2 regions of the Paraburkholderia sp. MPAMCS5 genome follow, and region 1 is predicted to be linked to the other one. Evidence: riboswitches for the same ligand, from Rfam matches in the RefSeq annotation. Region 1 holds a riboswitch; the other holds the start of a gene.
The links. Region 1 has a riboswitch for glycine ahead of gcvT (glycine cleavage system aminomethyltransferase GcvT). Riboswitches for the same ligand answer to the same signal wherever they lie in the genome.

Region 1 (5,292 bases):
ACGGCGAGCAGATCGGCGAGATCGTGGCGCGTGGTGGTTTCGTCGATCGATACGCCCACTTGCGTGGCGCTCACGCGGCGCAGGTTGATGCGCTTCGCGGTGGCCGCGTCGAGCAGCGCTTGCGTGCGCGCGCCGGTGTCGAACGTGAGGGTGTCGAAGAACGTGTCATTGACGAGCGTGTAGCCCAATTGCTTCGCGCCGGCGGCGAGCAGCGAGGCGATGCGGTTCACGCGCAGCGCGATGGTTTTCAGCCCGCGCGGGCCGTGATACACGGCGTACATGCTGGCCATGATCGCGAGCAGCGCTTGCGCGGTACATACGTTCGAGGTCGCCTTTTCGCGGCGAATGTGTTGCTCGCGCGTTTGCAGCGCGAGACGCAGCGCGGGATTGCCTTGCGCGTCGACGGTCACGCCGACGAGGCGCCCCGGCATCTGGCGCTTGAATTCGTCGCGCACCGCGAGATACGCGGCATGCGGGCCGCCGAAGCCGACCGGCACGCCAAAGCGCTGCGTATTGCCGACGGCCACGTCCGCGCCCCATTCGCCGGGCGGCGTGAGCATTGTGAGCGCGAGCAGGTCGGCGGCGACCACCACGTGGCCGCCCGCGGCGTGGATGGCTTCGGTCAGCGCGCGGTAGTCGCGCACGTCGCCGTTCACGCCCGGATATTGCAGCAGCACGCCGAATGCATTCGCGTTCGCGGCTTCGGCGGCTGGGCCGACTTTCACTTCGATGCCGACCGGCGTGGCGCGCGTTTTGATCACTTCGATGGTTTGCGGCAACACGTCGTCGGCGACGAAGAACACGTTCGACTTCGGCTTGCCCACGCGTTGCAGCAGCGTCATGGCTTCAGCCGCCGCAGTGGCTTCGTCGAGCAGTGACGCGTTCGAGATCGCGAGACCGGTCAGGTCGACAATCATCTGCTGGAAATTGAGCAGCGCTTCCAGACGGCCTTGCGAGATTTCCGGCTGATACGGCGTGTACGCGGTGTACCACGCCGGATTTTCCAGCACGTTACGCAGAATCACCGTCGGCGTATGGGCGTTGTAATAGCCCTGTCCGATGTACGAGCGGAACACCTGATTCTTGTCCGCGAGTTCGCGCAACGCGGCGAGCGCTTCGGCCTCGCTCTTCGGCTGGGCGAACGGGCCGAGCGGCAGCGGCTCGGTGCGGCGGATCGTCTTCGGAATCACGGCGTCGATCAGTGCGGCGCGCGACGCGAAGCCGAGGGCTTCGAGCATGGCGTGCTGGTCGGCCGAGTCCGGGCCGATGTGCCGTTCAGCGAAGGCGTCGTGCACTTCGAGCGCGGCGAGCGAGAGAGGAGTGCGGTTCATCAGACGATCCGGGTGTTCGAGCTTCATGGTGTTCCTGGCAGTGCGGCGATCCTTATGCGAAGGGCGCGCCGCACCTGACGGTTAGACGAGAGGTGAATCAGGCGCCGATCGATTTCGTGTAGGCATCGGCGTCGATCAGGCGGTCGAGCGCTGCATCGGCGGTCGGCTTGATCTTGAAGAGCCAGTTGTCGTACGGCGCGCTGTTGACCGACTCCGGCGAATCGGACACGGCCGGATTCGCTTCGATCACTTCGCCCGAGACCGGCGCGTAAATATCCGAAGCGGCTTTCACCGATTCGATCACGGCGACGGTGTCGCCGGCGGTGACGGTCTTGCCCAGTTCCTGGACTTCGAAGAAGACGATGTCGCCGAGCGCTTCCTGCGCGTGGTCGGTAATGCCGACCGTCAGCGTGCCGTCTGCCTCGGTGCGGACCCATTCGTGCGATTCGGTGTATTTCAGATCGGCCGGGATGCTCATCGGATGCTCCTATGCGGTGTGATTCGGTATCGAGTTAAAAATGGACGCGCGCGCGAGTTGCTTGCGGGGGCTCAGCCCGCCGCGAGCACTTTGCCGTTGCGCACGAACGGCAGTTTTACCACGCTTGCAGGGACGGATTTGTCACGAATCTGAACGTGAACAGTGTCGCCCGGTTGCACGCCCTTCGGCACGCGCGCGAAGGCGATCGATTCCTGCATCGTCGGGGAAAAAGTGCCGCTGGTGATTTCGCCTTCGCCGTGCGGCGTGAGGACTTTCTGATGGGCGCGCAGCACGCCGGCCGCCTTGCCGTTTTCCTTCAGCAAGATGAGACCGACGAACGCCGCGCGCGAGCCGTCCACTTCCAACTGGCTCTTGCCCACGAATTCGCGCGGCGATTCGAGATCGACAGTCCAGGCGAGGCCGGCGTCGAGCGGCGAGATGGTGTCGTCCATGTCCTGGCCGTACAGATTCATGCCGGCTTCGAGACGCAGCGTGTCGCGCGCGCCGAGACCGGCGGGGCGCACGCCTTGCGCCTGCAGCGCGTTCCACAATGCCGTGACGTGATCCGCCGGCACGATGATCTCGAAGCCGTCTTCGCCGGTATAGCCGGTGCGGGCCACGGTCAATTCACCGAACGGCGTGCCTTCGACGCGCGCCGCATTGAACGGCTTGAGCGCTTCGGTGGCGGCGCGGGTGGCGGGCACGGTTTGCCAGACTTTCTCGCGGGCGTTCGGACCTTGCACCGCGACGATCGCGAAATCGCGGCGCGGCGTGATGGTCAGGCCGAAGCCGCCTTCGTTCAGTTGCTTGAACCACGCGATGTCTTTGTCGGCGGTGCCCGCGTTCACGACCACGCGGAAGTGATCTTCGCCGAAGTAATAGACGATCAGGTCGTCGATCACGCCGCCATTGGGATTCAGCAGGCACGAGTACAGCGCGCGGCCGGGCGTTTGCAGCTTGCCGACGTTATTCGCCAGCGCGTATTCGAAGAAGGCGCGCACGCGTTCGCCGGTGAAATCGACGACGCACATGTGGGACACGTCGAACATACCGGCGTCGGTGCGCACGGCGCGATGTTCGTCGATTTGCGAGCCGTAGTTGACGGGCATATCCCAGCCGCCGAAGTCGACCATGCGGGCATTGAGCGCGCGATGCGTGGCGTTGAGCGGAGTGTGTTTGAGTTCGGTCATGGGGCCTCGGGCGTCTCGCGTAACAAAAAAGGCCATGCGGCGCCGCGCCTCGCTGCCGTGTGGCTGCGAGCGTGGTGCTGCATGGCCCCTCTGTCCTCGATACCTGAGAGATTGCGCTGCCGTGGCGATGTTGCTCCGTCACGGCGAAACGCGCGCCCCTTCGGTGGGCAGCCTGCCAAGGTCTGCATGCGTTGACGATGCAACCGGCTACTGCCTCTCTCCAGAGTGCGAAAAACGGCGTCTTGATGTTGCATTGACGCCGGTTTTTCGACGCGGTCGGTCCTTTTGCCTGAGAGTTTGTGGGTGTGCCCCTTCGGCGGCGCGGCCTGCAAAATCCAGCGGCCAGCGCGCTCTCCCGACGCGTGCGGCGAATGTACGCGAGGCCCGAAGGCTTGTCAATTAAAGGGCAGGGTCGTCCGGACTCGTGCGTAGTTGGCCTCAGTTGCCCCCGAGTTGCCCTCAGTTGCCCTTGGTCGGCTTCAGTCGCCTTCGGTCGCGGTCATTCGCCGTTGCCCGCGCTTACTCGCCGATCGCGTGGGCGGTGCTGTCGAGTTCCTCGTTCAGCACGCGCTGTTCGTCGGCCGACAAACCGCCGCCGTGTTGCGCGGCCATGTCGTGCGCCTCGCGCCGGACCACCTCCAGCCGATGATGCAGTTCACCGCCTTGCGGAGGCGCGTAATAGCCCTGATTCACGCGATTGTCGATGCGGCGCCCGAGATTGTCGATGCGGCCGTCGACCTGATGCAGGCGCCTGTCGGCGATCTGCTGCGGATTGGGGCGCGGCGCGGGCGGCGGCGCCGTCACACAGGCGGCGAGCGAGCTGAGCAAGGCGCATGCGGTGAGCGCGCGGATGATATGTGGCATGGACTCTCCGTGAGGTCATTGTCGTTGTGTGGTGCTACAGGCGTAGCAACGGATCACGGCTCGTGAACGCTGACCTGGCAGGCCGACGGATTTGTAACGTTATGTTGCTTTCCTGTTTGTCAGTTTTGCCGGCGCGCAGTGCGTCGCCTTGCGCCGGCAAAGCCGCTCAGTGCAGCCGCTCGGCGAGGCTGCTCAGCGAAGCCGCTCGAACGGCAGGCGCCTGCCTTCGTCCGAGCTGCGGGCGGCTAGCTCGATGATCGTCATCACGTCGACTGCGTCTTGCGGACTCACCGGGAACTTCGCCCCTTGCTGAATGGCATCGGCGAGGGCGATGTAGAAGCTCGCGTAGTCGCCATTGCGAGTCGGCAATTCGCGCTCCACTTCCTGGCCGCCTTCCAGCACGCGCAGCACGCCCGCGGCATTGCCGGCGGCGAAGCCTTCGTCGCCCGGACGCAGACCGGCCTTCAATTGATCTTCCTGCGTGTCGAGCCCGTACTTCACATAACTGCCGCGTGTGCCGTGGATGGCGAACCTCGGCGCGACGATCGCCGTCAGCGCGCTCGCGTGCAGCACCACTTCGAATCCGCCGTAGCCCAACTGGATATGCACGTAGTCCGGCGCGCTCGCCTCGTCGCGATGCGCGCGCACGGTCGCCGACACCGTCTGCGGCGCGCCGAACAGCGCGAGCGCCTGGTCGATCAGATGCGGCCCGAGATCGAACAGCAGGCCGCCGCCGCGCGACGCTTCCTCGCGCCAGCGCTGACGCACTTCCGGCCGGAACCGGTCGAAATGCGATTCGTATTGCGTGATGCGCCCCAGTTCGCCGCTCGCGAGCAGATCGCGCACGGTCATGAAGTCGCCGTCCCAGCGGCGGTTGTGGAACGGCACGAACAGCTTGTGCCGCGCGAGGGCGATGTTGGCGAGCGTGTGGGCGTCGGCGGCGCTGAGCGTCACCGGCTTGTCGACCACGACGTGCTTGCCCGCTTCCAGCGTACGGCGCGCCAGGTCGAAATGCGTGTCGTTCGGGGTGGCGATCACCACGCAGTCGATTTCGTCGAGTGCGAGGAGCGCGTCGAGGTCGGCCACGGCCTTCGCGTGCGGATAGTCGGCGAGCGCGAGGTCGGGCTTGCCGGTCGCGATGGCCGCGACGCTCGCGCGTCCGCAGTGCTCGATGACCGGCGCATGGAACGTTGCGCCGGCGAACCCGTAACCCATCAATCCAATCTTCAGCGATGCGGACATGCGTGTCTTCCTGCAAAAACGGCGCGCCGCTTTGCCACCTCGGCGGCGGCGCGCAACTTCGTCATTGTGGCACGTCTCGTCCAGGAGCCGCGGGCGGGCCGCGCGCGGCGATTTTCGCCGGGCGACGCGTGGCGGTTTCGCGCTCGGCAGTCTCACGCGAGATTCGCCGCGCGAAACGATCCGCCGA
Region 2 (5,292 bases), on a different contig from region 1:
CGTGATGGAGATGCTGAGCGAACACACGCTCGAAGGCTGGTTCGAAGGTTATGTGCTCACGGGCCGCCACGGTTTGTTCGCCACTTACGAAGCCTTCGTGCACGTGATCGATTCGATGTTCAACCAGCACGCGAAGTGGCTCGAAAAGGCCAAGCGCGAACTGCGCTGGCGTCAACCCGTGCCGTCGATCAATCTGCTGATCACCTCGCTCGTCTGGCGTCAGGACCATAACGGCTTCACGCATCAGGACCCCGGTTTTCTCGACGTCGTCACCAATAAAAGCCCCGACGTGGTGCGTATTTATCTGCCGCCCGACGCGAACTGTCTGTTGAGCGTGACCGATCACTGCCTGCGTTCGCGCGACTACGTGAACGTGATTGTCGCCGACAAGCAGCCGCATTTGCAGTATCTGGACATGGAGGCGGCCGTCACGCATTGCACGAAGGGCATCGGCATCTGGGACTGGGCCTCGACCGATCAGGGCGCCGAGCCGGATGTCGTGATCGCATGCGCGGGCGACATCGCAACCATGGAGGCGCTCGCCGCCGTGCAGATGCTGAAAGAGCGTTTCGCCGACCTGAAAATACGCTTTGTCAACGTGGTCGATCTGTTCCGGCTCATGCCCGAGCGCGCGCATCCGCATGGCCTGTCGAACCGCGATTTCGATTCGCTGTTCACCACCAGCAAGCCCGTGATTTTCAACTTTCATTCGTATGCGTCGCTGGTTCACAAGCTCACGTATAACCGCACCAATCACGACAATCTGCATGTGCACGGCTATCACGAGATCGGCAACATCAACACGCCGCTCGAACTCGCGATCGTCAATCAGGTGGACCGTTTTTCGCTCGCTATCGACGTGATCGATCGCGTGCCGAAACTGCGCGGCGTCGGCGATCATGCGAAGGAGTGGTTGCGCGGACAGATCATCGAGCATCTGGCCTATGCGCATGCCGAGGGCATCGACAAGGAAGAAATCCGCAACTGGACCTGGAAAAGCTGAGTGAGGCCGGTCATGAGTACACAGGGCGCTACTTCGCCGCCAACCATTCTCGTGCTGAACAGCGGATCGTCGTCGCTGAAGTTCGGGCTCTTCACGCACGCCGCCGCCGACGAAGCGCTGCTGCTCGAAGGCAGCGCGCAAGGCATCGGCCGCAGCGACGGCAGCTTGCGCATCGCCTCGCCGGATGGCCGCGTGCTCGTGCAGCAGGAACACGTGCTGCAATCGCAAACGGATGCGTTGCAGAAGCTCTGCGCGATCCTCGCGCAGCAGCATCATGCGCAGCCGGCGGCGGTGGGTCATCGCGTGGTGCACGGCGGTCCGCATTTGCGCGCGCATCGGCGCTTGACGCCTGACGTGCGCCGCCGCTTGCAGGAGGCCGTGCATTTTGCGCCTTTGCATATTCCGCCGGCGCTCGCCTTGATCGACGAAGCGCAGAAGATTTTTGGCGGCGCACAGCACTTCGCCTGCTTCGATACCGCGTTTCATGCCACGCTGCCGCCGCGCGCGGCGCAGCTCGCTTTGCCTCGGCGTTATGCGGACGCGGGCGTGATTCGCTACGGATTTCACGGGCTGTCCTACGAATCGCTCGTCACGCAGCTCGGTGCGAATCTGCCGCCGCGCGCGGTGTTTGCGCATCTTGGCAATGGTTCGAGCGTATGCGCCTTGCGCGATGGGCGCTCCGTCGATACGTCGATGGGCATGACGCCCACCGGCGGCGTGCCGATGGGCACTCGCAGCGGCGACCTGGACCCCGGCGTGCTGCTGTATCTGATGCGCGTCGAAGGGCTCGATGCCGACGCGCTCGAAACGCTCCTGAACCGGCATAGCGGCCTTGCCGGTTACGCCGATGGCGAGAGCGACATGCAGGTGCTCGAACAACGCGCGGCGGCGGGCGACGCGAATGCATCGCTCGCACTCGACGCGTTCGCAACCGCCGTGCGCAAAACCATTGGTGCGTATGCGGCTTTACTGGGCGGTATCGATCTGCTGGTTTTTACGGGCGGAATAGGTGAACACAGCGCGGAGATTCGCCAACGCATCTGCGAAGGGCTGTCGTTTCTGGGGCTTGTGGAAGGCGATGCGGAAGGCGATGCAGCGGGCAACGTGAGGGCGCTGCATACGGAAGAAGAGAAGCAGATCGCGAGGCATTGCCGCGCCTTATTGCAGTGTGACGACGTGCAGTGCGACGACGCCTGACATTGAATTGGCTGAAGCTCTGAGGTTCAAGCCCGCCTGACAACCAGCCGATCGCACACACCGGCCACGCCAAAGAGCCGCGTCACATCTTCCAGCACCGCCATTTTTTGTTCATCGCGTTGAAGCTCGCCGCAAAGCGTCAGGCGGCCGTCGCGTACTTCGACCGTGACCGTGTGGATGGGAACCGCCGTGTCCCACGCGAGGCGCCGCGCCGCTTCATGGGCGATTTGCGCGTCGGAGAGACGCGCGGTGTGCTGCTTCGGATAGAGCGAGTGAGCCATGGCGTTGCCACTGGAAAGACGCGGATTCCACCACACTAGCAGATGCCGCGTCCCCGCGCCGGACGTTACTGCATCGCGCCCGCCAGCGCCTGTGCGGTGGCGGCGGAAAGTGTCCAGCCAAGGTGTCCATGCCCGGTGTTATAAAACACGCCGTGGCGTTTTCCGCGGCCGACCTTCGGCAGCATGCTCGGCAGCATCGGCCGCAAGCCCGCCCACGGAATCACGCGCGCGGTCGACACCTCGGGGAAATGCCGGCGCGTCCAATCGACGAGCGGAGCAATCCGGTCCGAACGGATGTCGCGGTTAAAGCCGTTGATTTCTGCCGTGCCCGCCACCCGAAAACGCTCGGCGCCAAGGCGGCTCGTCACGATCTTCGCGCTGTCGTCGAGCAAACTGACCCACGGCGCGCGTTGCCGGCTGGTTTCGTCGTCGAGACACACGGTGATCGAATAGCCTTTCACCGGATACACGTTCACGTGATCGCCGAGCATGGCCGCAAAATCCCGGCTCTTCACACCGGCGCACACGACGATCCGCTCGAATGCAAACTGTTGCGCGTCGCGTTCGAGGTTGACTGTCACCGTGAAGCGTCCTTCGGCCGGCTGCTCGATCGACGTGATGTCCGCGTCGTAATGAAACTGCACGCCGTGGCGCACGCATGCATTGGCGAGACCGCGCGTGAACTTGTGGATGTCGCCGGTCGAATCGGATGGCGTGAAAAAGCCGCCGTAAAACTCGCCCTGCAACGTAGGCTCGATGCGCTGCAATTCATCCGACGTCACCGCGCTGCGATCGAGTCCGCCTTCACGCAGCAGGACGTTGACCTTGCTCGCCGCGTCGAACTCCTTGCGCGTTTTGTAGACGTGCAGAATGCCGCGCCGTTCCAGATCGAAGTCGATGCCTTCGCGATCCGCAAGCGAGAACAGATGCTCGCGCGCGGCGAGCGCAAGCCGCACCGTTTCGACGGTATTCGCACGATAGTGCGGAATTTGCCGCAGAAACTCGCCCATCCACGAATACTTGTGCCACGTAGGCAAAGGGTTGAGCAGCAGGGGCGCGTCGCGCGTGAGCATCCAGCGCAGGCCTTTGAGAACGGTGGCCGCGCTGTTCCAGACTTCGGCGTTGCTTGCGGAAAGCTGGCCGCCGTTGGCGAACGAGGTTTCCATTGCGGCGTAGCGATGCCGCTCGAACACCGTGACATGGTGGCCGCGTTGCGCGAGGGCGTGAGCAGTCGTGACGCCGGTAATGCCGGCGCCGATAATGGCGATTCGTGACATGACATGGTCCAGAGTAGTTGAGCATCACCGGGTTCGATTTCATGCGAAACCGGTGCCGATGCCCCATCTGTCCATGTACCTGAGAGTTTCTTTCCGCGCTAAGGCGCGGTGCACGCCGTATGCGGGAATCCCCTTCGGTGGGCGCGCGCGGCGCCGCTCTCCAGATGTTCCTGCTGCGCGGTCCTTTTGCCTGAGAGTTTCCGGGGCGGTTGCTCCGTCGGCGTCGCCGAACATCAGGCGATCTCTCCCGCGCTGCTTTGCAGAACGCCACGACGATACCGGGCAAAAATTTTTCCGGCAAGTGTTTTTGCACGCGAGCCGTGCCGCGCGATGCGCGCCATCGAGGCGATGCATACTCCGCGAAGGCCCGGCCCGTTTATCATAGTGGCCACCATTACGCCGCTAGATCACATGAACTCCACTCCCGACGCTTCGTCCCGTCCTTCGATTCGTGCATTGACCCTGCTTGAAGGGCGTGTGCTTGGCGTGCTCGTCGAAAAGCAGCACACCGTGCCCGACAGTTATCCGCTTTCGCTGAATGCGTTGACCTTGGGCTGCAACCAGAAGACCGGCCGTTCGCCTGTCATGAACGCAACGGAGGCCGAAGTGCTGACCGCCGTCGACGGTTTGAAACGGCTCAGCCTCGTGCTGGAAGGCAGCAGCAGCCGCGTGCCGCGCTTCGAGCACAACCTGAATCGCGTGCTCGGTTTGCCGAGCCAGTCCGCTGCGTTGCTGACCACCTTGCTGCTGCGCGGCCCGCAGACGGCCGCCGAATTGCGCTTGAACAGCGCGCGTCTGCATGGTTTTGCCGATATTTCCTCGGTCGAGGCCTTTCTCGATGAGCTGGTGGCGAACGACCCGCCGCGCGTCGTCAAGCTGCCGCGCACGCCTGGCGAGCGCGAGCATCGGTGGATGCATTTGCTGTGCGGCGAAGTGAGCGTGAGCGAGTTTGCGCAGTCGGCGGCCGGCGACGACGAAGCGGTGCCGCTGTCCGCGTTCGAAGCCGTGAAGGCCGAGCAAAAACGTCTCGCCGACGAACTCAGCCGGCTTCAGGCGGTGGTGAGGCGCATGGCGGCCGAACTTGGCATCGACGCAAACGATCTGGATGCCTGAAGCGCGCGGCTTACGCTTCGCCGCCGCGCTGCGGGTGGTTGGATAACGCGCGCTGCGTGCGGTAAAAGTTGCGCGGCGGCACGTTCGGCGAGTCTTCCGCCAGACGGTCGAGTTCGTCGCGGATCGCGGTGAGATAGTGGCCGTCGCGCGCGTCGGCGTCGCCTGCGAAAACCGATTCGAGCCGCCGCCGCACTGCGCCATAGCGCGCGCCCGCGGCGCGATGTTTTTCCGCGCGCTCGGCATAGCGCAGATGCGTGTGCAGCGCCGAAGATACCGCGGCGATCACGCTCACGAGACCGACGAGAATCCTGATTTCGAACGAGACGGCATTCGAGTTCAACGAGGCGAACACCGCGGTGCCTACAAACGCGGTCAACACCGTGACCAGCCAGCCGATCTGGCGTTCTCGCGCGGACAGCAG

Region 2: it holds a riboswitch for glycine, as region 1 does, so the genes downstream of both, VOM14_RS12575 (D-amino acid dehydrogenase) here and gcvT (glycine cleavage system aminomethyltransferase GcvT) in region 1, are expected to answer to the same signal.

Annotation. Positions count from the first base shown of each region.
Region 1 is NZ_JAYXBK010000007.1:127,536-132,827, forward strand. It holds gene gcvP (aminomethyl-transferring glycine dehydrogenase) at 1-1,358, opposite strand, end outside; gene gcvH (glycine cleavage system protein GcvH) at 1,429-1,809, opposite strand; gene gcvT (glycine cleavage system aminomethyltransferase GcvT) at 1,881-2,999, opposite strand; glycine riboswitch at 3,080-3,233, opposite strand; glycine riboswitch at 3,267-3,367, opposite strand; gene VOM14_RS17855 (hypothetical protein) at 3,519-3,863, opposite strand; gene VOM14_RS17860 (oxidoreductase) at 4,056-5,105, opposite strand.
Region 2 is NZ_JAYXBK010000004.1:503,149-508,440, forward strand. It holds gene VOM14_RS12560 (phosphoketolase family protein) at 1-1,003, shown strand, start outside; gene VOM14_RS12565 (acetate/propionate family kinase) at 1,016-2,200, shown strand; gene VOM14_RS12570 (BON domain-containing protein) at 2,227-2,481, opposite strand; gene VOM14_RS12575 (D-amino acid dehydrogenase) at 2,547-3,758, opposite strand; glycine riboswitch at 3,927-4,018, opposite strand; gene VOM14_RS12580 (YceH family protein) at 4,170-4,871, shown strand; gene VOM14_RS12585 (SLATT domain-containing protein) at 4,882-5,292, opposite strand, start outside.